DNA from 2 places in the Cupriavidus sp. 291-E7 genome. Region 2 is predicted to be linked to the other one. Evidence: riboswitches for the same ligand, from Rfam matches in the RefSeq annotation. Region 2 holds a riboswitch; the other holds the start of a gene.

Region 1 (11,801 bases), on a different contig from region 2:
GTGGGCTCATGCCTGCTGGCGTGGGTGGTGGGCAAGTTCGGGCACGCCATCTATGCGCGCATGTCGGCCGACGACCATTACAGCTTCCTGGTGCTGGTTGGACTGGTGCTGTTCACGCTGGCGCTGACGCGGGTGCTGAAGCTGTCGATGCCGCTGACGCTGATGCTGGCCGGCGTGGTGTTCAAGCACCAGGACCGCCAGCCGCATGTGTGGCCCACGCACTTCGGCAGCGCGGGCAGTCTGCTGATCATCGTCATGGTCGTGTCGCTGGGCCTGCCGTTGACCGCGAAGGACTGGGTGGTGGGCGGCTCACTTGCCGTGGCACTGGTGTTCTTCCGCCATGTCGCCAAGCTGGCGGGCGTCGTATCGCTGGGATCTTTCTCGGGGCTGAGCCTGCGGCAGTGCATGGCGCTTGGCCTTGCGCTGGCGCCGATGTCCGGGCTGGCTTATCTTTTGATGAGCGACGTCGCCCGCTTGTATCCCGGCACGGGCGCGCCGCTGGCATCGATCATTCTGTGCGCGCTGGCGATCGAGCAACTGGTTTCGCCCATCATAGCGACCTGGGCGCTGCGCTACGCCGGTGAGGTACGGGACAATGGAGGAGGGCGCTGATGTCGCTCGAACCGTTCAAGCATTCCGAGGCGTTGACCTTCGGCGTCGAGCTGGAACTGCAGCTCGTCAATCGTCATGACTACGACCTGGCGCCGTTTGCGCCAGACCTGCTCCGTGCGCTGAAAGGCGCGCAGCACGCCGGCGATATCAAGCCCGAGATCAGTCCGTCGATGATCGAGATCAGCACTGGCATCTGCCGCGATTACGCGCAGGCGCTGGAAGAGCTGACCGTGATGCGCGACCTGATGGTCAATGCATCGCGCGGCCTGAACCTTGGCATCTGCGGCGGCGGCACGCATCCGTTCCAGGTCTGGTCCGACCGCACGATCTCGAATTCGCCGCGTTACCAGTACATTTCCGAACTCTACGGCTACCTGGCCAAGCAGTTCACGGTGTTTGGCCAGCACGTCCATATCGGCTGCCCGAGCGCCGATGAATCGCTGTTTCTGCTTCACGCGATCGGGCGCTACGTGCCGCACTTCATCGCGCTGGCCGCATCGTCGCCCTATGTGCAGGGCGTGGATACCGGCTTTGCGTCGGCACGGCTGAATTCGGTGGCCGCGTTTCCGATGAGCGGCCGCGCGCCGCACGTGCTGACGTGGGACGGCTTCAAGGCGTACTTCGACAAGATGCGCGCCACTGGCGTGATCGAGAGCATGAAGGACTTCTATTGGGATATCCGTCCCAAGCCGGAGTTCGGCACGATCGAGGTACGTGTGATGGATACCCCGCTGACGGTGCAGCGCGCCTGCGACATCGCCGCCTATATCCAGGCGCTGGCGCGCTACCTGTTGTTGTCGCGGCCGTTCATGCCGCAGGAAGACGACTACCTGGTGTACACGTTCAACCGCTTCCAGGCGTGCCGCTTCGGGCTGGAGGGCGAGTACGTGCATCCGAACGAACTGACGCGGATGCCGGTTGCCGACCACATCCTGTCGATCTGCGACGCGCTGGAACCGCACGCGGAGGCGCTTGGCTCACTGCAGGCATTGGCGAATATCCGCGCTCAGGCTGCCGCGCGCGACAACGATGCCCGCCTGGTGCGCGCGGTCAACGATGAAGCGCACAGCCTGCGCGATACGGTACGGCGGACGTGCGAGCAGTGGGAGGCGTAAGCGCGGATGCCCTGGCATCCGTGCCATGCACCGCCATCGAATGCCTCAGGCCCCGTGTGGGACGCTTTCCCCATCGCGGCCGGTAACGAGTCCGAGCTGCTGGTTGGCCGGTACGGCGATATCCATCAGCTTGGGGCGTGGCAGGTTCAGATTTCGCATCATCACGATGAACTCGTCGCGCGTCCGGCCGGCGATCCGGCTGTTAGAGGCGCGCTCACGGCCGATGGTCGATTCGGTCTGCCCCTTGTAGTCATGCGCGGGAAAAACGCGCGTGTCGTCGGGCAACCGGAAGAGTTTCTGCGTCAGGCTGTCGAACAACGTGCCGGCATCGCCTGACTGAAAATCCGTACGGCCGCAGCCATCGATCAGCAGCGCATCGCCCGTGAAGATGCGACGCGTCACGCCCTCGGGCGTGGGCTCTTCCCACAGATAGCTCATGCTGCCAGCCGTATGACCGGGCGTATGGATCGCGCGCAGCACCTGGGTGCCAAACGAAATTGTGTCGCCGTCGATCAGTTGCTTCAGCGCGGGTTTGATATCGCAGCCTGACGGCGCCGCCGTGCTGGCGCCCGTCAATTTCGCAAGATGCCCGGCCGACGTGATGTGGTCGGCGTGAGCGTGCGTTTCCACCACCCAGACGAGCTTGGCGCCGGTCTGCTGTAGCACGGACAAGTCACGCTCGTACTGGCGGTCGACTGGGTCGATCAGCAACGCCTCGTGTGTCTTGGCGTCGATCAGCAGGTAGGTGTAAGTGGACGAGGTTTCGTCGAACAGCTGATGGAAGGTCTGCATGGCGTTTTTTTCTTCGGCAAACCGGAAGTGCTTTCATCATACGACGCCGGCAAACGCCGGCAACCGGAATACTTCGTCAGCATTCGACGATATTGACCGCCAGCCCGCCGCGCGCGGTTTCCTTGTACTTGGTCTTCATGTCGGCGCCGGTCTCGCGCATCGTCTTGATGACCGAGTCGAGAGACACATAGTGAGTGCCATCACCGCGCATCGCCATGCGCGCCGCATTCACTGCCTTCACGGACGCCATCGCATTGCGCTCGATGCATGGGATCTGCACGAGTCCGCCCACCGGATCGCAGGTGAGTCCAAGATTGTGCTCCATGCCGATCTCCGCCGCGTTTTCGACCTGTTCCGGCGTGCCACCCAGCACGGCGGCGAGTGCGCCGGCGGCCATCGAGCATGCCACGCCGACTTCGCCCTGGCAGCCGACCTCGGCGCCCGAAATTGACGCATTGAGCTTGTAGAGCAGGCCGATTGCGCCAGCAGTCAGCAGAAAATCCACCACACCCTGGCGATTGGCGCCGGGCACGAAGCGGTCGTAGTAGTGCAGCACGGCAGGAATGATGCCCGCGGCGCCGTTGGTCGGCGCCGTGACCACGCGGCCACCGGCGGCGTTCTCCTCGTTGACGGCGATGGCGTAGAGGTTCACCCAGTCCATGACCGATAGCGGGTCGGACAGCGTGCGTTCCGCGCGCAATGTCAGGTGCCGGTAAAGCTCCGGCGCGCGCCGCTTGACCTTGAACGGCCCCGGCAGCTCGCCGTCCGTGCGGCAACCTCGTGCCACGCATTGCTGCATCACGTCCCAGATATGCAGCAGGCCGTCCACCACCTCTTGCTCCGGACGCCAGGTCAACTCGTTCTCAAGCATGAGTCGCGCGATCGACTTGCCGCTGGCGTGCGCCATGTCGAGCATCGCCCGGCCACTGCGGAACGGATGCGGAAGCTGCTTCTCGGCGGCCAGCACCTGCGTATTGGGCGCACCGGCCGTGACGACGAAGCCGCCGCCCACCGAGAGGTATCGCGCTTCGCGCAGCGACGCGCCGTCAGCATCGTAGGCGTGGAATTTCATGCCGTTCGGATGCTCGGCCAAGGCTTCGCGCCGATAGAAAGCAATGTGTTCACGCTCCACGAACGGCACCGTGTGCTTGCCTAGTAGCGACAGCAGCTTGCCCGCGCGCATCGCCGCGAGCCTGGCGTCGATGCTCTCGGGATCGACCGTATCGGGCGACTCCCCCATCAGCCCGAGGATCACGCCCTTGTCCGTGCCGTGTCCCTTGCCAGTCGCTCCCAGCGATCCGTACAGTTCCACGCGCACGCTGGCCACCTGCGGCAGCAGGCCGTCGCGTTCCAGGCCGTGCGCGAACATCAATGCCGCACGCATCGGGCCGACGGTATGAGAACTCGACGGGCCAATGCCTACTTTGAAGAGGTCGAAGACGCTGACTGCCACGGCTGACTCCAGAATCGTGCCGGCGCTACACCGGCGTGTCTTGATCGGTACGGCCCGGGTGGCGCCACAGCGCGCCGGTGGCGTGGTCGGGAGCGTCGAGCGGGCGCTCCCGTAGCTTCACGCTGATCGAGCCGTCGGTCTCCAGGATGGCGAAGTGCACGTCTTCCACGCGGGTGCAGCCATTGCGGCGCAGCGCCTTGTGCAAGTCGTGCGTGCTGATGCGCTCCCGGCGCATCACTTCGTCAAAAATCTCGCCCTGGTGAATCACGATCTGCGGGCGGCCTTCCACCAGCAGTTCGAACGGGCGGCTGCGCCAAGTGAAATATCCGAGCATCGTGTCGGCGAGGAACAGCGTGGCTGCCAGAATCAGCCCGGCCAGCACGGAGTTGTCGCCGGCGTTCATGGCGTTCTGCACCGCATTCGAGATGATCAGCAGCAACACCAGATCGAACGGCGTGAGCTGCCCGGTCTGCCGCTTGCCCGACATCCGCATCAGCACGAGCAATGCGCCATAGACGATGAGCCCACGCAGCACGAATTCCCACCAGGGGGCGCTGAGATTCCACATGAATGAGCCCTCCGCTCAAGGACGGCGCCGCACGCCGGCGCCTGCCTCTTGAGCATAGCCCTTCGCGGCATCCGCGTGTAGCGGACGACGCTCAGGGCAGCGGACTCACTCGTCGGCGTACTCGCTCATCGGCACGCACGAGCAGAACAGGTTGCGATCGCCGTACACGTTGTCGGCACGGCCAACCGGCGGCCAGTACTTTTGCGTGCGCAGCGATGCCACCGGGTACGCCGCTTCTTCGCGCGTGTACTTGTGGTTCCACTCGTTGCCCACCACCACGGCGGCGGTGTGCGGAGCGTGCTTGAGGGGGTTGTCCTCGCGGTCGAAGCTGCCGTCTTCCACGCGGGCGATCTCGCCACGGATGGCGATCATCGCGTCGATGAACCGGTCGAGTTCGTGCAGCGATTCGCTCTCGGTCGGCTCGATCATCAGCGTGCCCGGCACCGGGAAGCTCATCGTCGGCGCGTGGAAGCCGTAGTCCATCAGACGCTTGGCCACGTCCTCGTTGCTGATGCCCGTGGTCTTCTGCAGCGAGCGCACGTCCAGGATGCACTCGTGCGCCGCCAGACCATGCTGCCCCGTGTACAGCACGGGGAAGTGCGGCGACAGGCGGCGGGCCACGTAGTTGGCGGCCAGGATGGCGTTCTCCGTGGCGGCGGTCAGTCCGGTCGAACCCATCATCGCGATATACATCCACGAGATCGGCAGGATGCTGGCCGAGCCGAACGGTGCGGCGGAGATACCGCCGATGCCGTTGTCATCGCGGCGATAGCCAACGCTGTCCTGGTTCGGCAGGAAGTCCGCCAGGTGCGCGCCCACTGCGACCGGACCCACGCCGGGGCCGCCGCCGCCGTGCGGAATGCAGAACGTCTTGTGCAGGTTCAGGTGCGATACGTCGCCGCCGAACTGGCCCGGCGCGGCGACACCGACCATCGCGTTCATGTTCGCGCCGTCGACATAGACCTGACCGCCGTGCTTGTGCACGATCTCGCAGATCTGCTGCACGCCTTGCTCGAACACGCCATGCGTGGACGGGTACGTGATCATGATCGCAGCCAGGTTCTTGCTGTGCTGCTCGGCCTTCTTCGCCAGATCGTCGAGGTCGACGTTGCCGTTTTCATCGCAGGCCACGACCACGACCTTCATGCCGGCCATCTGGGCCGATGCCGGATTGGTGCCGTGCGCCGACGACGGGATCAGGCAGATATCGCGATGGCTTTCGCCACGGCTGGCGTGGTACGCGTGGATGATCAGCAGACCCGCGTATTCGCCCTGCGAGCCGGCGTTCGGCTGCAGGCTCACGGCTGCGTAGCCGGTGGCGGCGCACAGCATTGCTTCCAGCTGGTCGATCATTTCGCGATAGCCGACCGTCTGGTCCAGCGGCGCGAACGGGTGGATGTTGCTGAACTCGGGCCACGTCACCGGAATCATCTCGCTGGTGGCGTTGAGCTTCATCGTGCAGGAGCCGAGCGGGATCATCGTGCGGTCGAGTGCCAGATCCTTGTCGGCCAGCGAACGCAGGTAGCGCAGCATCTCGTGTTCGGCGTGATGCGTGTTGAATACCGGATGCGCCAGGTATTCGGATTGACGCGCCAGCGCGGCCGGGAAGCCGTCACCGACCGACGCCTCGATCTTGTCGAAGTCGGGCACCGGCTTGCCGTGCGCGAAGATTTCCCACAGCGTGACCACGTCCTCACGCGATGCGGTTTCGTCGAGCGAAATGCCAATGCGCGAGGCGCCCACATGGCGCAGGTTGATGCCGCGCTGCGTGGCGGTGGCGTGGAAGGCATCGGTGTTGAAGCCGGTTTCCAGCGTCAGCGTGTCGAAGAACGTCGCGTTGACCGGTGCCAGACCCAGCGTCTTCAGGCCGGCGGCCAGCGTGGCGGTCAGGCGGTGCACACGTTGCGCAATGCGCTTGAGTCCCTGAGGCCCGTGGTAGACGGCATACATCGACGCCATGACGGCCAGCAGCACCTGCGCGGTACAGATGTTCGAAGTGGCTTTCTCGCGGCGGATATGCTGCTCGCGCGTCTGCAGAGCCAGGCGATAAGCCTTGTTGCCCTGCGCATCGATCGTCACGCCTACCAGGCGGCCCGGCATCGATCGCTTGAAGTCGTCCTTGACCGCCATGTAGCCCGCGTGCGGACCGCCGAAGCCGAGCGGCACGCCAAAGCGTTGCGAGTTACCCACGGCTACGTCGGCACCCCATTCTCCCGGCGCGGCGATCAGCGTCAGCGCCAGCAGGTCGGCGGCGGCCACCACCAGGCCACCAGCGGCATGCACCGCATCGGCAATGGCGCGGTAGTCGTTCACATCGCCATTCACGCCGGGGTATTGCAGCAGCACGCCGAAGGCATGCGCCTGCGCGGCGTCCGCGGCGGGGCCGACCTTGACCTCGATGCCCAGCGGCAGCGCGCGCGTGCGTACCACTTCCAGCGTTTGCGGCAGCACGTCGTCAGCCACGTAGAACGTGTTCGATGCGTGCTTGTTCACGCGCTGCAGCAGCGTCATGGCCTCGGCGGCGGCGGTGCCTTCGTCGAGCATCGACGCATTGGCAATGTCCAGGCCGGTCAGGTCCGTGATCATCTGCTGGAAGTTCAGCATCGCTTCCAGACGGCCCTGCGAGATTTCGGGCTGGTACGGCGTGTACGCGGTGTACCAGGCAGGGTTTTCGAAGATGTTGCGCAGCACCACGCCCGGCGTGAGCGTGTTGTAGTAGCCCTGGCCGATGAAGCTCTTGAGCACGCGGTTCTTGTTGGCCAGGCCGCGCAGCCGTGCAAGCGCGGCTTCCTCGGTCAGTGGCGCGGTGAACTCGCCCAGCGACATGCCGTCGCGGCGGCGGATGGCGGCGGGTACCACGGCATCGATCAGCGCGGTGCGGCTGTCGAAACCAAGGACCTTGAGCATGTGCTGCTGTTCGGCGGCATCGGGGCCGATATGGCGGGCGGCGAAGGCGTCGCGCGCCTCCAGTTCGGCCAGCGTGGGCCGTGCTTGGGCGGCTGCATTCATGGGAAGCGGGGCGTTCATGGCAAGGGGTCTCGTCGAGCGGGCGGCGGCAGGTGGTCGGCCTGGCCGCCGCGCGCGGCATCAAACTGTCAGCGCAATCAGGCGCCGACGCTGGCCTTGTAGGCGTCGGCGTTCATCAGGCCGTTCACGTCGTCGGCGTTGGCCGGCTTCAGCTTGAACAGCCACGCGTCGAACGCGTTGGTGTTGACCGATTCCGGCGAGGCCGAAGCGGCGTCGTTGACCGCGATCACTTCGCCGGCCACCGGCGCGTAGATGTCGGAGGCCGCCTTTACGGACTCGACCACGGCGAGCGCGTCGCCGGCGCCAACCGACTTGCCCACTTCAGGCAGTTCCAGGAAGACGATGTCGCCCAGGGCGTCCTGTGCGTGGTCGGTGATGCCGATCGTCAGCGTGCCGTCGGACTCAACGCGCACCCATTCGTGCGACTCGGTGTACTTCAGGTCAGCGGGGAAGTTCATGAGGTTCTCCGTCAATTCAGTGTGTTTCTTGTTTCAAGCACCCGGTCCGCAGCAGGTTGGGCTCGAGCGGACGGGTGGAAGGGCGACCGTTGGGTGTGAAGCCGGGCGATGCCTCAGCTCACGAGTGCCTTGCCATTGCGCACAAACGGCAGTTTAACCACAGTAGCGGTCAGTTTGCGGTCACGAATCTCGACCTGGACGTCGGTGCCGGGCACCACGTCCTTCGGCAGGCGGGCGAACGCGATCGACTGCTGCAGGCTCGGGCTGAACGTGCCGCTGGTGATTTCGCCGTCGCCGGCCGCGGTGATGACTTTCTGGTGCGCGCGCAGCACGCCGCCCTTGTCGCGCAGGATCAGGCCCGCGAATGTCTGCTTCTGGCCGCCGGCCAGCAGGGCCGATTTGCCGAAGAAATCGCGCTCGCTTTGCAGGTCGACGGTCCAGGCCAGGCCCGCGTCGAGCGGCGAGGTGTTGATGTCCATGTCCTGGCCGTACAGATTCATGCCGGCTTCCAGGCGCAGCGTGTCGCGCGCGCCGAGACCAGCCGGGCGTACGCCGGCGGCGGACAGCTTTTCCCAGATACCGGCGACGTTCTCGGCCGGCACCACCAGCTCGAAGCCGTCTTCGCCGGTGTACCCGGTGCGTGCGACCATCAGCTCGCCCATTTCCGGGTCTTGCACGACCAGCGCGTTGAACGGCTTCAGTGCATCGGCGGGCTGGGTGGAGGGGAAGGCTTGATAAACCTTGGCGCGTGCGTTCGGACCCTGGACGGCCACGATGGCCAGATTACCGGCGCCGGCCGGGGCCACGTCGCCACGGCGCGGCGTGATCGTCACGTCGCTGCCGGTGGCCGCATTGCGCGACCGGATCCATTCGATATCGCCGACGGCCGTGCTGGCGTTCACCACCAGGCGGAAGTGGTCCTCGGCAAAGAAGTAGACGATCAGGTCGTCGATGACGCCGCCTTTCTGGTCGAGCATGCACGAATACAGTGCCTTGCCCGCCGTCTGCAGCTTGTCCACGTTGTTGGCCAGCAGCCCGCGCAGGAAGGCGCGCGTGTTGGCGCCATGCAGGTCGACCACGCACATGTGCGATACGTCGAACATGCCGGCATCGGCGCGCACGGCGTTGTGTTCCTCGATCTGCGAGCCATAGTTGACCGGCATGTCCCAGCCGCCGAAGTCGACCATGCGGGCGCCGAGGGCGCGATGAATAGCGTTGAGGGGCGTGGCCTGGAGCGTCATGAATATCCTCGGGGGCGGTTCGAAAACGAAAAAAGGGTCATCCGCCGCAACGATCGGCGCACCAATGTGCAACCAATCCGCTGCGGCGGATGACCCCTCTGTCCTCGATACCTGAGAGATTACGGACCCTCGCTTGCGCGTAGGCTCCGTGCGCCCCTTCGGTGGACATGCTCACCCTGCATGGCAGTGGCGGATGTCGCTCTCCAGAGTGCGGCATGCATCGTGTGCATGTTGCATGCCGATCCGGTCGGTCCGTGGTGCCTGAGAGTTTTTGGGTAGTTCCCCTTCGGCGGCGCAGTCGCTGCGCGCTCTCCCGGCCGGATGCGCGAGAATGTACGGGACCGGTCTGCCTTTGTCAAACACACCTGACGCCGACGGCAGGTCTCGCCCCCAGGCCGGCGAATTAGCGGCGGTCCTTCGTCACGACGTTGCCGACCACGCCACCCACCGCGGCGCCGCCCAGCGTGCCGAGCGCGCTACCGTCGGTCAGTACGGCACCACCCAGCGCACCGGCGCCCGCGCCGATTGCCGTGTTCCGTTGTTTCGGGGTCATGTCCGCGCAGCCGGCAAAGCCAGCCAGCACGGCACCAATCAGCGCGACCTTGGAAAGTGTGCGAAGCGTCTTCATGATGGCTCCTTCTTTTCAATGGTTTGTCATCGTTTCGATGTGTTTGGTCTGGTGGTCCGAACCGGTCGCGCAACGCGCGAGACCCGCGCGGTCGTGCAAGGTAAGAGGCAAGCTCCGTGCCCCGCGTGCCCCCGCTTTACGATTGTTACCAGCCTGAAACGCCGCTTGTCGGACGCTGTCCGACACCGGGCTGAAAGACATGAAGCGCGTGTTAACATCGACGCCTTTGGCGCGCCGCGTCGCACGTGCGCCTTGATACATCCCGCCTGCATCGTTTCCCTGCCCCATGACCCACGGACTCAACGCCGCGCAATCCGAAGCGGTTCGCTACCTGGACGGCCCCTGCCTTGTGCTGGCTGGCGCCGGCTCCGGCAAGACGCGCGTGATTACGCAAAAGATTGCGCACCTGATTGAGGACAAGGGGTTCGAACCGCGTCACATCGCCGCCGTCACTTTTACGAACAAGGCGGCCAAGGAGATGCAGGAACGCATCGGCAAGCTGATGGAAGGCAAGACCACGCGCGAAGGGAAGCGCATTCCACTCAAGCAGCTGACGGTTTGTACGTTTCACTCGCTTGGCGTGCAAATCTTGCGCATGGAAGCCGAGCATGTCGGGTTGAAGCCGCAGTTCTCGATCATGGATTCGGACGACTGTTTCGGGCTCGTGCAGGAGCAGCTCGCCACCACCGACAAGAAGCTGATCCGCAGCGTGCAAGGCACGATCTCGCTGTGGAAGAACGGCATGGTCGATCCGGAGACCGCGCTGGCGCAGGCCGCCAATGCCGACGAGCATCAGGCGGCGATGGTCTATCGCAACTACGTGGCCACGCTGCACGCGTATCAGGCGGTGGATTTCGACGATCTGATCCGGCTGCCCGCCGAGCTGTTCGCACGCGATGAAGCCGTGCGGCTGAAATGGCAGAACCGCCTGCGCTATTTCCTGGTGGACGAATACCAGGACACCAACGCGTGCCAGTACCAGTTGCTGAAGCTGCTGGCCGGCGGGTCGCACCTGCGCGCACCGGCCTTTACGGCCGTGGGCGACGACGACCAGGCCATCTACGGCTGGCGCGGCGCCACGCTGGATAACCTGCGCCTGCTGCAGACCGATTTCCCGGACCTCAAGGTCGTCAAGCTCGAACAGAACTATCGCTCGACCGTGCGCATTCTCGAAGCGGCCAACGCGGTGATTGCGAACAACCCCAAGTTGTTCGACAAGAAGCTGTGGTCCGAGCATGGTATGGGCGATCCGATCGCGGTGCATCCGATGAACGACGAAGAGCACGAGGCGGAGTCGGTGGTGTTCCGGCTATCCGCGCACAAGTTCGAGCGTCGGGCGCAGTTTCGAGACTATGCGATTCTCTATCGCGGCAATCACCAGGCGCGGCTGTTCGAGCAGATCCTGCGGCGCGAGCGGATTCCCTATGTGCTGTCCGGTGGCCAGAGCTTCTTCGACAAGGCCGAGATCAAGGACATCTGCGCCTACCTGCGCCTGATCGCTAACCCCGACGACGATCCCGCATTCATCCGCGCCATTACCACGCCGCGCCGTGGCGTGGGCAATACCACGCTCGAAGTGCTGGGCACGTTCGCGGGCCAGGCCAAGGTTTCGCTGTTCGAGGCGGCGATGATGGGCGGTATCGAGGCCAAGCTGCAGCCGCGCCAGCTGGAACCGCTGCGTGTGTTCTGCGAATCGATGGTGCGGCTGGCCGACCGTGCCGCCAAGGACCCAGCGACCGTCGTGCTGGACGATCTGATGGAAGGCATCCACTACGAGGCCTACCTGTACGACACGTTCGACGAACGCCAGGCGCAGTCGCGCTGGACCAACACGCTGGAATTCCTGGACTGGCTCAAGCGCAAGGGCACGCGACCCGAAGCGGATGGCGAGGGCGAGGCTACCGGCT
Region 2 (11,801 bases):
CCCGACGATCTTTCGAAAACAAGAACACAGCAACAGCACAACGTTCATCGCATCCACAAGGACGACCACGGGAGAGATCGGATGTCCGCCACACTGCCCCCAAGCACCACGCCGGCGCATGACAGTGCCGCGCACCACGCGCTGTATCGCAAGCTGAACTGGCGCCTTCTGCCATTCCTTCTGCTTTGCTACACCTTTGCCTATCTGGACCGCGTCAACATCGGCTTTGCCAAGTTGCAGATGCAGAGCGACCTTGGTTTTTCGGATGCCGTGTATGGCCTGGGCGCGGGCATCTTCTTCTTCGGCTACGTGCTGTTCGAAATCCCGAGCAATCTGCTGCTGCCCCGCATCGGTGCGCGCAAGACCATCAGCCGCATCCTGGTGCTATGGGGCCTGACGTCGGCCGGCATGATGTTCGTGCGCGACGAGACATCGTTCTACGTCATGCGCTTCCTGCTCGGCGTGTTCGAGGCCGGCTTTGCGCCGGGCATGATCTTCTACCTGACGTACTGGTACGGTCAGCAGCGCATGGCGCGCGTGATGGCCATCGTCATGCTGGCCGGGCCGATCGGCGGCATCTTCGGCTCGCCGCTGTCGACCTGGCTCATGACCGGGCTTTCCGGCGCGCACGGCCTGGCCGGGTGGCAGTGGATGTTCCTGGTGGAAGGGTTGCCCTGCGTGCTGCTGGGCGCGCTGGCGTTGCGCGTGCTGGCCGACCGCCCGGCCGATGCCAAGTGGTTGTCCGAAGCAGAAAAGCGCATGATTGCAGCGGAGCTTCACTCTCCCGGCGCGGGCCATCATTCGTTTGCACAGGTCGCGCGCGACCCGCGTGTCTACTTGTTGGCTTTCGCGTACTTCACGATGATCTGCGGCATCTATGCCGTGAGCTTCTGGCTGCCTTCCATCCTCAAGGCGGACGGCGTCACGGACACCATGCAGATCGGGCTGTATTCGATGATCCCGTACATCGCCGCCGCCATTGCGATGATCGTGATTGGCCGACGCTCGGACCGGCGCGGCGAGCGGCGCCTGCATAGCGCGGTGCCCGCCTTCGTGGGAGCCGTGGCGCTGGCCGTGGCGACGCTGTCCAGCGGTAACCTGGCCGTGTCGCTGTTGTGCATGACGATTGCCACGGCGATGATGTGGTCGGCCTACACGGTGTTCTGGGCCATTCCGTCGCAGTACCTGAAGGGGGATGCGGCGGCCGGTGGCATCGCGCTGATCAATACCATCGGCCTGATCGGCGGGTTTCTCAGCCCAACGATCATTGGCTGGGTGCGCACGGCCACGGGCAGCATGCAGGCCGGCCTGCTGGTCATGGTGGCGTTGCTCGTAGCTGGCGCCCTGACGCTGCTGGCCAATCGCATGCCGGCATCGCACGGCAGCGTGGCCGCCGCCTGACACAACCAATGAGAATGCATATGGAGATGTCCTTGTCACCCCGAATCCTGATCGCCGGCTTCCAGCACGAAACCAATACGTTTGCGCCGTCGAAGGCTACCTACACCAGCTTCGAGCGCGGCGAGGGCTTTCCGGCCATGTGTCGAGGCGACGATGTGCTGGCGTTGCGCGACGTGAATATTCCCGTGGGCGGGTTCATCCAGGCAGCGGAACGCAACCGCTGGTCGCTTTGCCCGGTGATCTGGGCCGGCGCGAGCCCGTCGGCGCACGTGACCGAGGATGCGTTCGAGCGCATCGCCAGCGAAATCGTCGCGGCCGCGCGGGCGGGCGGCTTCGACGCGATCTACCTGGACCTGCACGGCGCGATGGTGGCCGAGCACGTTGACGATGGCGAGGGCGAACTGCTGGCGCGGCTGCGTGACGTGATCGGTCCCGGCGTGCCGCTGGTGGCCTCGCTCGATCTGCATGCCAATGTCACCGAGCGCATGCTCGACGCCGCCGATGCACTGGTGGCGTACCGCACCTATCCGCACGTCGACATGGCGGAAACCGGCGTGCGCGCTGCGGAGTTGCTACAGCCTCTGCTGGGCCGTTCGATCCGCTGGCACGTCGCGGCGCGGCGCCTGCCGTTCCTGATTCCCATCAACGGCATGTGCACGATGCTGGAACCCGCAAGCGGCCTGTACGCGGCACTGGAGGACGCCGAGCGCAATGCGGTCGTGTCGCTGTCTTTTGCACCGGGATTTCCGGCAGCGGATTTTCCGGAGTGCGGGCCGGTCATCTGGGGCTACGGCGAGGATGCCGATGCCGCCGAAGCTGCCGTCCAGTCGCTTTACGACCGGATGCTGGCGGAAGAGGCCGCCTGGGAGGTGCCATTCCTGTCGCCCGACGACGCGGTGCAAGAAGCCATGCGGATGGCCGAAGGCGCAACGCGGCCGGTCGTGATTGCCGATACCCAGGACAATCCTGGCGCGGGAGGCGATTCCAACACGATGGGGATGTTGCGCGCGCTGCTGCGTCATGGTGCGCGGGACGCGGCGATTGGCCTGATCTGGGACCCGACGGCGGCCGCGACAGCGCATCGCGCGGGCGTTGGCGCGGTGATCGACATCGCGCTTGGCGGAGTGTCCGGCGTGCCCGGAGACGAGCCGCTGCAGGGGCGCTTCGAAGTGCTCGGCTTGTCGGACGGCGTGTGCCGCTTTGGCGGGCCGATGATGCACGGCATGGTGGCCGACGTCGGGCCTGTGGCGCTGCTCGGCATGGGCGGGGTACGGATCGTGGTCAGCAGTGGCAAGGCACAGATGCTCGACCGCAATCTCTATCGCGTTGGCGGAATTGAGCCAGAGGCGATGAAGATCCTTGTGAACAAGAGCTCAGTGCATTTTCGCGCGGACTTTCAGGGCATCGCGCATGCCGTGCTGGTGGCCAAGGCACCCGGACCGATGACCGCCGATCCGGCCGATCTGCCCTGGAAGCACTTGGCACCCGGCATCCGTCTGAAGCCAATGGGCCGGCCGTTCCAGGGCTGATGCGCGGGTAGCGCCCGTTCAGAGCTTCTGCTGCGCCGCCAGCCGGAAGATCTTTGCCCAGCGGTTGGCGGTATCGCGGTCCGGTACGGGAATGGCCCATTCGGCCTGCTTGTGGTGCTGCAGTGCCACGACCACATACCAGTGGCCCTGGCGCGCCTCGGGCCGCGCGCCGTCGATGTCCGCAAAGATCATGACTTGGCGCTGGCCGCCCATTTCCAGCACGCCGTTCTTGCGTTCGGCATCGATCCTGAGGTTGCCCCAGTCGCCGCGCAAGGCCAGGATGCGCTCGCCCTTGACGCGCCGGCCGTGAATGGCGCGGTAGCGGCGCAGCCATGCCATGAACAGCGCGGTCAGCGCGGCGAGCACCGCAAGCACGGCGGCGGTACCGGCCAGCATGCCGGCCGCGGCCGCCACCGTCTGGTAGAGCCGGACCATCCCGTAAACAAAGGCGGCGATGACCGCGAGGCCAAGAAGGATAATGGGCACGTCTGGTTTCCGTAGTGTTGCCGGGTGGTATTGACGAGTGTGGCGCCGTGGCGGATGCCCGCCAGCGTCGGACAGCGCGGGCCTATAATGGTTCGCCCCCGCACTGCCTGGCGAAGGGGCGCTATCCGGTTCGGCCACTCGTCAATGCCATCGTATCCTCTCGTCCTTTGCCTGACCATTGCCGTGGTGTGCAGCGTGGGCATGGCTGTCGCAGCGTGGCCGCGGCGCGATGATCCCACCGTGCGCGCGTTTCTGCTGCTGGCCGCCGGCGTGGCCATCTGGAGCGGTGGCCGGTTGCTGGAGATCAGCGAGACGGAACTGGCTGGCCGTATCTTCTGGGCCAAGCTGCAGTATGTGGGCATCGTGGCCGTGCCGATTGGCTGGCTGGTGGCGATGGTTCACCTGAGCCGCCCGCGCTTTGTGGTGCCCTGGTCGATGCTGTGGGTGCCGGTGTTTGCGGCATTGCTGACGCTCGTGCTGGTCTTTACCAATGAGCGCCACCATCTGATCTGGACCACGATCGAGCGGATGCCACCGGGCGTGGCGCCTGGCGCGGTATTCCATCACGGCATCGGCTATACCGCCGCGGCGGCCTGGACGTACGCGATGCTCGGTCTGAGCATGTACTTTCTGGCCACGGCCGAAGTGCCGAACGCCGCGTTGTCAGTGCGCGGCCGCAACGTGCTGATGGCCGGGCTGATGTTGCCGCTGGTCACGCATATCGCCTACCTGTATCGCTGGACCAGTCCGCTGGGCGGCGACCTGACGCCCGCCACGTTTTCGTTGATGACGTTGCTGGTCTGGTTCTGTGCGCTGCGCACGCACCTCGACGATACGGGGCACTATGCGCGGCTCCGCGTATTCGACACGATCCGCGAGGGCTGCGTGATCCTGGGCGCCGATGGGCGTATCGTGGAATTCAATCCTGCTGCCGCACGGCTGGTGCCGGAGTTGTGCCGTGGGCAGATTCCGCCATCGATCTGGCACGACGCATTGAACGCAGCGGGCGAGGTGTCGCCCGTCATTCCGGACGGGGCCGGGTACGAAGTGGCGGTGGAACCGGTACGTCGCATGGATGGCAAACAGATCGGTCTGCTCGTGTTCATGCGCGACATCAGCCGCTACCAGTCGCGCGAGCTGGCACTGGCCACCCAGCTCGGCGAAACCACGGAGCAGTTGTCGCGCGTACAGGCGGACCTCGACATCGACGCGCTGACCGGCATTCCGAACCGGCGCTACTTCCAGCGCGAGTCACACGAAGCTGTGGCGCGTGCGTTTGAGCGCGGCACGGAACTCGGGCTGCTGATCCTGGACGTCGATCTGTTCAAGCAATTCAACGATCTTTACGGACATCCACGTGGTGACGAATGCCTGCGGCAAGTGGCGGCGGCGCTGACTGGCGTACTGCGCGGCGCGCAGTTCTGCACGCGCCTTGGCGGCGAGGAATTCGCCGTGGTGTTGCCCGATTCCTCGATGAAAGAAACGCGCGGCATTGCGCGCAGCATGGTGGCGGCCGTGCGCGAACTTGGCATTCCGCACAACGGCACGCCTGTGCAGCCGTATGTGACGATCAGCGTGGGCGCCGTGTGCGCGGTACCGGAGGCCGCGCGGCTGGAGCCGCTGCTGCATCGCGCCGACAGTGCGATGTACCGCGCCAAGCGTGCTGGCCGGAATCGTTATGTGCTCGACGCCAGCGTGTATCTGGGGGTGCAGAACAGTTGATATCGAGGCCGGTTGAAAAAGGGCTTGCAAATTCCGAAAGCTTCTGTAGAATTCGCGGCTCGCGTCGCAGCAGCAATGCAGCGAAACGAAGCCCAGATGGCGGAATTGGTAGACGCACTAGGTTCAGGTCCTAGCGGTGGCAACACTGTGGAGGTTCGAGTCCTCTTCTGGGCACCAATTCAAAAGCCCTGCTCATTGAGCAGGGCTTTTTTCATTTTGGCCAGGCCATCGATGCAGCGTCGGGAGTTCTCCCCTCTCCCGCTGCGCGGGAGAGGGGCCGGGCGAGAGGGTCAGCGCCTCAAGCCGCCACGCCGCTTGCGCCTCCGCCAACGGCCACGCACCCGTCCTGCGGCACCGCCTGCCGCACCACATCGCCCACCATCTCGGCCGTCACCGCCGACAATGTCCAGCCCAGATGCCCATGCCCCGTGTTGTAGAACACGTTGGCCGCATGCCCACGCCCAACGCGCGGCATCATGTTCGGCATCATCGGGCGCAACCCGGCCCAGGGCACCACGCTGCGTGTGCTCACGCCCGGGAAGCACTGCTGCACCCAGTCGATCAGCGGACGAATACGGTCGGCGCGGATATCGCGGTTGACGCCGTTGAACTCGGCCGTGCCGGCCACGCGGAACCGGTCCACACCCAGACGGCTGGTCACGAGCTTGGTCTCGTCGTCGAGCAGGCTCACGGTCGGCGCGCTCGCCTGGCTTTCGGCATCGTTCAGATTCACGGTGATCGAGTAGCCCTTGACCGGATAGATGTTGACGCGGTCGCCAAGCTGCCGGGCAAAGCCGCGGCTGGCTACGCCCGCGCAAATCACCACGCCGTCGAAGTCGCGCGACGTCGGCAGGTTATCTTCCGCCGATACCACGGTCACGCGCCTGCCAGTGGTCGATACGGAACGCACGTCCTGGTTGTACAGCGTCTGCACGCCCAGGCGCCGGATCGCAGTGGCCAGTCCGCTGGTGAACTTGTGGATATCGCCGGTGGAATCGCTCTCGGTGTAGTAGCCGCCGTAGTAGGTGCCGGCCAGAGTCGGCTCGATGTCACGCATCTCTTCCGGCGTGACCGGCCGGCGTTCCAGCCCGCCATCGGCCAGCAGCTTCGACACGCGGCCGGCATGTTCGAACCCCGACTTGTCCCGATAGATATGCAGGATGCCGCGCTGCTTCAGGTCGAAGTCGATGCCTTCGGCCTGCGCCCAGGCAAACAGGTGCTCGCGTGCCGCAACGGCCAGCCGTGCCGTCTCGACCGTATTGGCACGGTAGTGCGGAATCGACGCGATGAATTCGGCAAACCAGCTCAACTTGTGCCACGAGGGGCGCGGGTTCACCAGCAACGGTGCATCGGCGCGCAGCATCCACTTGATGCCCTTGGCCAGGGTGGACCAGTGCGTCCAGACTTCGGCATTCGATGCCGACAACTGCCCGCCGTTGGCGAAGGACGTTTCCATCGCGGCATAGCGATGCCGCTCGAACAGCGTAACGGAGAAGCCGCGTTTGGAGAGGGCGTAAGCGGTCGTGACGCCGGTAATACCGCCGCCGATCACTGCAATGGTTTTCATGTGGAAGGTCTTCCAGGACGTCATGGGGTGGCAGTCCACGGCGCACCATGCGCTACGCGGACGCCCCCTCTGTCCTTGACCTGAGAGATTCGCAATGCCGCGTGAAAAAACGGGCATCGCTTGCTCCTTCGGTACCACCGGCCGACGTACAAGCCGGGGGTTCTTCAGAGTGCACTGGCGATACCGGTCCTTTTGCCTGAGAGTTTCCGGGGCGGTTGCTCCTTCGGCGCCGTGCTGCCTGATGGCAGGCACGGACTCTCCCGAGATCGCGGGATACAGCGGTGGCAACTATGCCACAGAACTTCAGGAATCCGCTATCGGGATTTCCAGCATGGTCAGGGCTGGGCAGTCAGAAAGCGTTGCGCCAGCCGCACCCAGGCGGCGGCACCGAGCGGCAATACCTGGTCGTTGAAGTCGTAGCCGGGGTTGTGCACCATGCAGCCGCCGAACTCGCCCTCGCCGTTGCCGAGGATCAGGTAGCAGCCCGGTACGGCATTGAGCATCCATGCGAAGTCCTCGCTGCCGTTCAGCCCCTTGGGTGCGTGCGTCACCACCTGATCCGCGCCAACGAGTTCCGTGCAGACTTCCTGCGCCAGCGCCGTGGGTGCCGCCGCGTTGACCATCGGCGGTGTGAGCTGGCGATAGTCGATCTGCGCCGTCACACCGTGTGCCTGCGCGGTCAGGCTCACGATCTCGTAGATGCGTGCTTCCACCAGTGCGCGGGTTTCGGGGCGCGCGGCGCGCACATTCAGGCCAATTTTGACTTCTTCGGGAATCACGTTGTGCGTGGCACCGGCGTGGATGAAGCCGACCGAAACCACGGCGGTGTCGTCAGGCGCGACGTTGCGCGCCACCACGGTCTGCAGTGCCGTGATGATCGCGGCCGATGCCGCGATCGGGTCCTTCGATCGATGCGGCATCGCACCGTGGCCGCCAACGCCGCGAATCGTGACGTCGGCAACGTCGGACGATAGGCTCACCGGACCTTCGAGCACGCGAAACGATCCGGCGGGCACGCCGGGCATGTTGTGCAGTGCAAACACGGCGTCGCACGGAAAACGCTCGAACAGGCCATCGTCGATCATCGCGCGCGCGCCGCACAGGTTCTCTTCGTCGGGCTGGAAAATCAGGTTCAGCGTGCCGTCGAAGCTGCGCGAATCGGCCAGCGCCTTGGCCGCGGCCAGCAGGATCGCGGTGTGTCCGTCGTGACCGCATGCATGCATGCGCCCAGGCGTCTTGCTGGCGTAGGGCAGGCCCGTGGCTTCGACAATCGGCAAGGCATCCATGTCGGCGCGAATGCCCAGCCGCCGTGTGCCATTGCCCACCTTGAGTTGCCCCACCACGCCGCTTTTGCCGATGCCGGTGTGCACGTCGTAGCCCCAGCTTTCCAGTAGCGTCGCCACCAGCCGGCTGGTGGCGCCTACTTCGAAGCCAAGCTCGGGTTGGGCGTGAATCTGCCGGCGGATATCGACGAAGGTTTCGGTGTCGATGGCGGGCAGCAGGTGCGGCAGGAGCTGGAACGGCGTCAGGGTCGGTTCGCGGGTCATGGTTTCGGTCTCGCAGAGGTTCAGTGTTCGCGTTTCTCGGCAATGCGCAGCACGGCGGTCAACGCCAGTACCCCGCACGCCATCATGTAGAAGGCCGGTGACATCGGGTTGCCGGTCTTTGCCAGCAGCCAGGTGACGATGAATTGCGACGAGCCGCCGAACACGGTGACTCCCACGCTATAGATCACGGCCAGGCCAGTCGCCCGTACGCCGGCCGGCAGCATTTCCAGCAGCATCAGGAACAGTGGCGTGGTGCCGAGGTTGATGCTGGCCGTGAGCAGGGCGGACAGGCACAGCACCAACGGCACGCTTGGGTAGTGGTTCATCAGCCAGAACGCGGGATAGACGGCGATCAGGCTGAACAGCAGCGATCCGGCAACCAGCGGCTTGCGCCGGGGGAGCCGGTCCGCCAGCGTGCCGGCGGCCAGCGAGACGACCAGCAGCGTGACGCCCGTGACACAGCCGGACAGATACGACAGCGACGCCGGCATATGCAGCACGCGAATCATGTACGTCGGCATGAAGAACACCACCAGGTACATCGTCGCCGTGCCCGCGGTTCCGGCCAGAATGCCGAGCACCACCTTGCCGGCATGGCGTCGGAACAGTTCGCCGACGGGGCTTGGCGCGTGCGCGTCGGCCTCGTGCGTTTCATCGAGATTGGCGCGGATGTAAAGGCCCACGGGTGCAATCAACAGGCCCAGCAGGAACGGCACACGCCAGCCCCAGCTTTCCAGCGCGTCGGTGGACAGCAGCGCGTAGAGCGTGGCGCCGGTGGCAGCGCCGGCCAGCGCGGAAATACCCTGGCTGCCGATTTGCCAGCTTACGCGCCAGCCACGGCTTTTCACGTCGCCACCTTCCATCAGCATCGCGGTAGACGCGCCGATCTCGCCGCCAAGCGAAAAGCCCTGCAGCAGGCGGCCCGCGAGGATCGTCAACGATCCCCACACGCCCGCCGTGGCGTACGTGGGTGCCAGCGCAATACACAACGTACCGATCACCATCAGCCCGATCGTCAGCGTCATGGCCGCCTTGCGACCACGGCGATCCGCATAGTTGCCGATCACCACGCCGCCCAGCGGACGCATGACGAAGCCGATGCCGAACGTGGCGACGGCGAGTAGCAGCGACCCGTACGGACTATCCGAAGGAAAGAACAGCTTGCCGATCAGCAGCGAGAAGAAGCTGTAGACCGTGAAGTCGAACATCTCCAGCGCGTTGCCGATGGAACACGCGGCGATGAGGCGGAACTGGCTTGGCCGTGCGGCATGGACGGCGGGCGCCGCGGCTACGTCAGCGGACAGCGGTGTGCCGGCGGGCAAGGTTGCGTTGTTCATGTCGGGGGCTCCACGAACCGGGTTTCGAAAATCGTGGAGCCGTTCTTCCCGGCATCCATCGCTTAAGTCGTACGTCCTTGGCGATGGAGTATTCCGGCAAACACAGCGCACCGAAAATCATTTATTGTCATCGTGATAACGAAATGGAATCACCGTCATCAACCCCGGCCGCATGCCATCAGGACTAGTACCTACGCGGCGCATTCGCAGGTGGCGTGCACGGCAAATGCGCACGCGCGCACCACGGCAAGGCATGGGGGAAACGGGCGATCAGGAGAAACCCCGATGAAGCTGCAACAACTGCGCGTGCTGCTGGCGGTAGCCCAGCACGGCAGCATGCATGAGGCCGCGCGCAGCCTGCATACGTCCCAGCCGGCGCTGTCGAAAGCGATTGCCGAGCTTGAACGTGAGCTGGGTGTCACGCTGATGTCGCGCTCGGTGCGCGGCGTGAGCCTGACGGCCTACGGCCTGGCGCTGGTTCGGCGCGCCACCGTGGTGGAGCAGGAGCTGCGGCATGCGCTGGAAGACATCGAATCGATTCGCGGCCACGCCGAGGCGCAGCTTCATATCGGCTTTACGGCGGTGGCATCGAGCGGCGCATTGCCGGACGCCGTGGCGGCCTACCGGCAGCGCTATCCGAACGTGACGCTTCGCGCGCAGGAACTGCGGCCGCAACAGATCATGGAGGGGTTGCGTGAAGGGCGGCTCGACCTGGGGCTGATCTCGACCAACGGCGGCCCAGGCGGCGGTGGCATGCAGTGGGAGCCCTTGTTCTCAGTCGGCATGGGACTGGCCGTGCGGCCCGGTCATCCGCTGCGCCGCGCCCGGCGTCTGCGCGCGCTGCTCGATGCCGACTGGCTGACGCTCGATCCGCTCGACGATCCGGGCAGTCCGCTCGCCAGCCTGATGCGGCTGCACCGGCTGGACATGCCCAAGCGCATCGTGCAAAGCGCGTCGAACCTGCTGGGTTTGCAACTGGCGACCAAGACCGACCTGATCAGCGTCTGGTCGAAATACGTATTCGATGGCACGGGGCCATTGAAGCTGGACCCGGAGGCATTGGTGCGGCTGCCCATCCTGGATGAACTGCCCGATTTCGAAGTGTTCCTGGTCTATCGGTCCGAAGACATGATGACGCATGCCTGCGCGCAATTCACGCGCGAGGTGCGGCACGCTGCAAAGCCGCGCCGCACCCGCTAGTGCGATTACTTCAGCAGCTTCAGCAACGCATGCGCGCCGGCTTCCGATGATGCGGGGTTCTGCCCCGTCACCAGCAGACCATCCACCACCGCATAGCTGCCCCAGTCATCGGTGCGCGAGAACTGGGCGCCGTTCTGCTTCAGCACGTCCTCCACCAGGTACGGCACCACATTGGTCAACTGCACGGCTTCTTCCTCGGTGTTGGTGAAGCCGGTGACCTTGCGGCCCTTCACCAGCGGCTCTCCGTCCGCACGCTTGACGTAGCGCAGCACGCCGGGCGCGTGGCACACCAGCGCCATCGGCTTGCCCGCGCGATCGAATGCCTCGATCAATGCAATGGAGCGCTTGTCATCGGTCAGATCCCACAGCGGGCCATGCCCGCCGGGATAGAAGACCGCGTCGAAGTCGTCGGCCTTGACCTGGTCGAGCGTCAGCGTGGTGGCCAGGTGTTTTTGCGCAGCGGGGTCGCCCTGAAAGCGGCGTGTGGAATCCGTCTTGAAATCGGGTTCGTCGCTTTTGGGGTCGATGGGTGGCTGGCCGCCCTTGGGCGTTGCCAGCGTAACGTCCACGCCCGCGTCCTTGAACACGTAGTAGGGCGCCGCGAATTCCTCCAGCCAGAAGCCGGTTTTCTTGCCCGTATTGCCGAGCGTGTCGTGCGAGGTGAGTACCATCAGGATCTTCATTCTCGTTCTCCGGTGCGGTGACGCCAGCGGCCGGATGACGCCGGCGATGGCATCAATCCTAGTCACCGGTTCCGTATCCGGGTAGGTCGAAATTGAAAGTCCGAAAATCGGGCGGCGCCCCAATCATTTGCCGTAGTCGCGCTTGCGTCGCTTGTAGCCCGTGATCATCGAGACGATCAGGTTTTCGCGGCCCTTGACGCTCATGGCGATGGCCGCCACGACATGCACGGCCACAAGGCCAAGCAGCGTATTCGACAGCCAGCGATGAATGTCGATGGGCCAGTCTTCGCCCCAGAACGGATCGAGCCGGGACATCCAGCCCGTGATGG

Evidence for each region. Region 2 has a riboswitch for glycine ahead of AC3FLX_RS01750 (D-amino acid dehydrogenase). Riboswitches for the same ligand answer to the same signal wherever they lie in the genome.
Region 1: linked by a shared signal. The riboswitch ahead of gcvT (glycine cleavage system aminomethyltransferase GcvT) and the one ahead of AC3FLX_RS01750 (D-amino acid dehydrogenase) in region 2 are both predicted to bind glycine.

What each region holds. Positions count from the first base shown of each region.
Region 1 covers NZ_JBYOJV010000007.1:162,034-173,834, forward strand. Annotated here, with positions in the region: gene AC3FLX_RS14440 (cation:proton antiporter) at 1-612, shown strand, start outside; gene AC3FLX_RS14445 (YbdK family carboxylate-amine ligase) at 612-1,727, shown strand; gene AC3FLX_RS14450 (MBL fold metallo-hydrolase) at 1,773-2,519, opposite strand; gene AC3FLX_RS14455 (L-serine ammonia-lyase) at 2,596-3,972, opposite strand; gene AC3FLX_RS14460 (DUF421 domain-containing protein) at 3,998-4,540, opposite strand; gene gcvP (aminomethyl-transferring glycine dehydrogenase) at 4,646-7,567, opposite strand; gene gcvH (glycine cleavage system protein GcvH) at 7,645-8,025, opposite strand; gene gcvT (glycine cleavage system aminomethyltransferase GcvT) at 8,139-9,266, opposite strand; glycine riboswitch at 9,355-9,483, opposite strand; glycine riboswitch at 9,505-9,592, opposite strand; gene AC3FLX_RS14480 (YMGG-like glycine zipper-containing protein) at 9,670-9,894, opposite strand; gene AC3FLX_RS14485 (UvrD-helicase domain-containing protein) at 10,181-11,801, shown strand, end outside.
Region 2 covers NZ_JBYOJV010000001.1:374,049-385,849, forward strand. Annotated here, with positions in the region: gene AC3FLX_RS01725 (MFS transporter) at 82-1,401, shown strand; gene AC3FLX_RS01730 (M81 family metallopeptidase) at 1,434-2,930, shown strand; gene AC3FLX_RS01735 (hypothetical protein) at 2,949-3,416, opposite strand; gene AC3FLX_RS01740 (histidine kinase N-terminal 7TM domain-containing protein) at 3,561-5,138, shown strand; tRNA gene AC3FLX_RS01745 (tRNA-Leu) at 5,229-5,315, shown strand; gene AC3FLX_RS01750 (D-amino acid dehydrogenase) at 5,437-6,705, opposite strand; glycine riboswitch at 6,765-6,879, opposite strand; glycine riboswitch at 6,880-6,978, opposite strand; gene AC3FLX_RS01755 (M20 aminoacylase family protein) at 7,041-8,252, opposite strand; gene AC3FLX_RS01760 (MFS transporter) at 8,273-9,589, opposite strand; gene AC3FLX_RS01765 (LysR family transcriptional regulator) at 9,875-10,789, shown strand; gene AC3FLX_RS01770 (type 1 glutamine amidotransferase domain-containing protein) at 10,795-11,472, opposite strand; gene AC3FLX_RS01775 (cytochrome b/b6 domain-containing protein) at 11,596-11,801, opposite strand, start outside.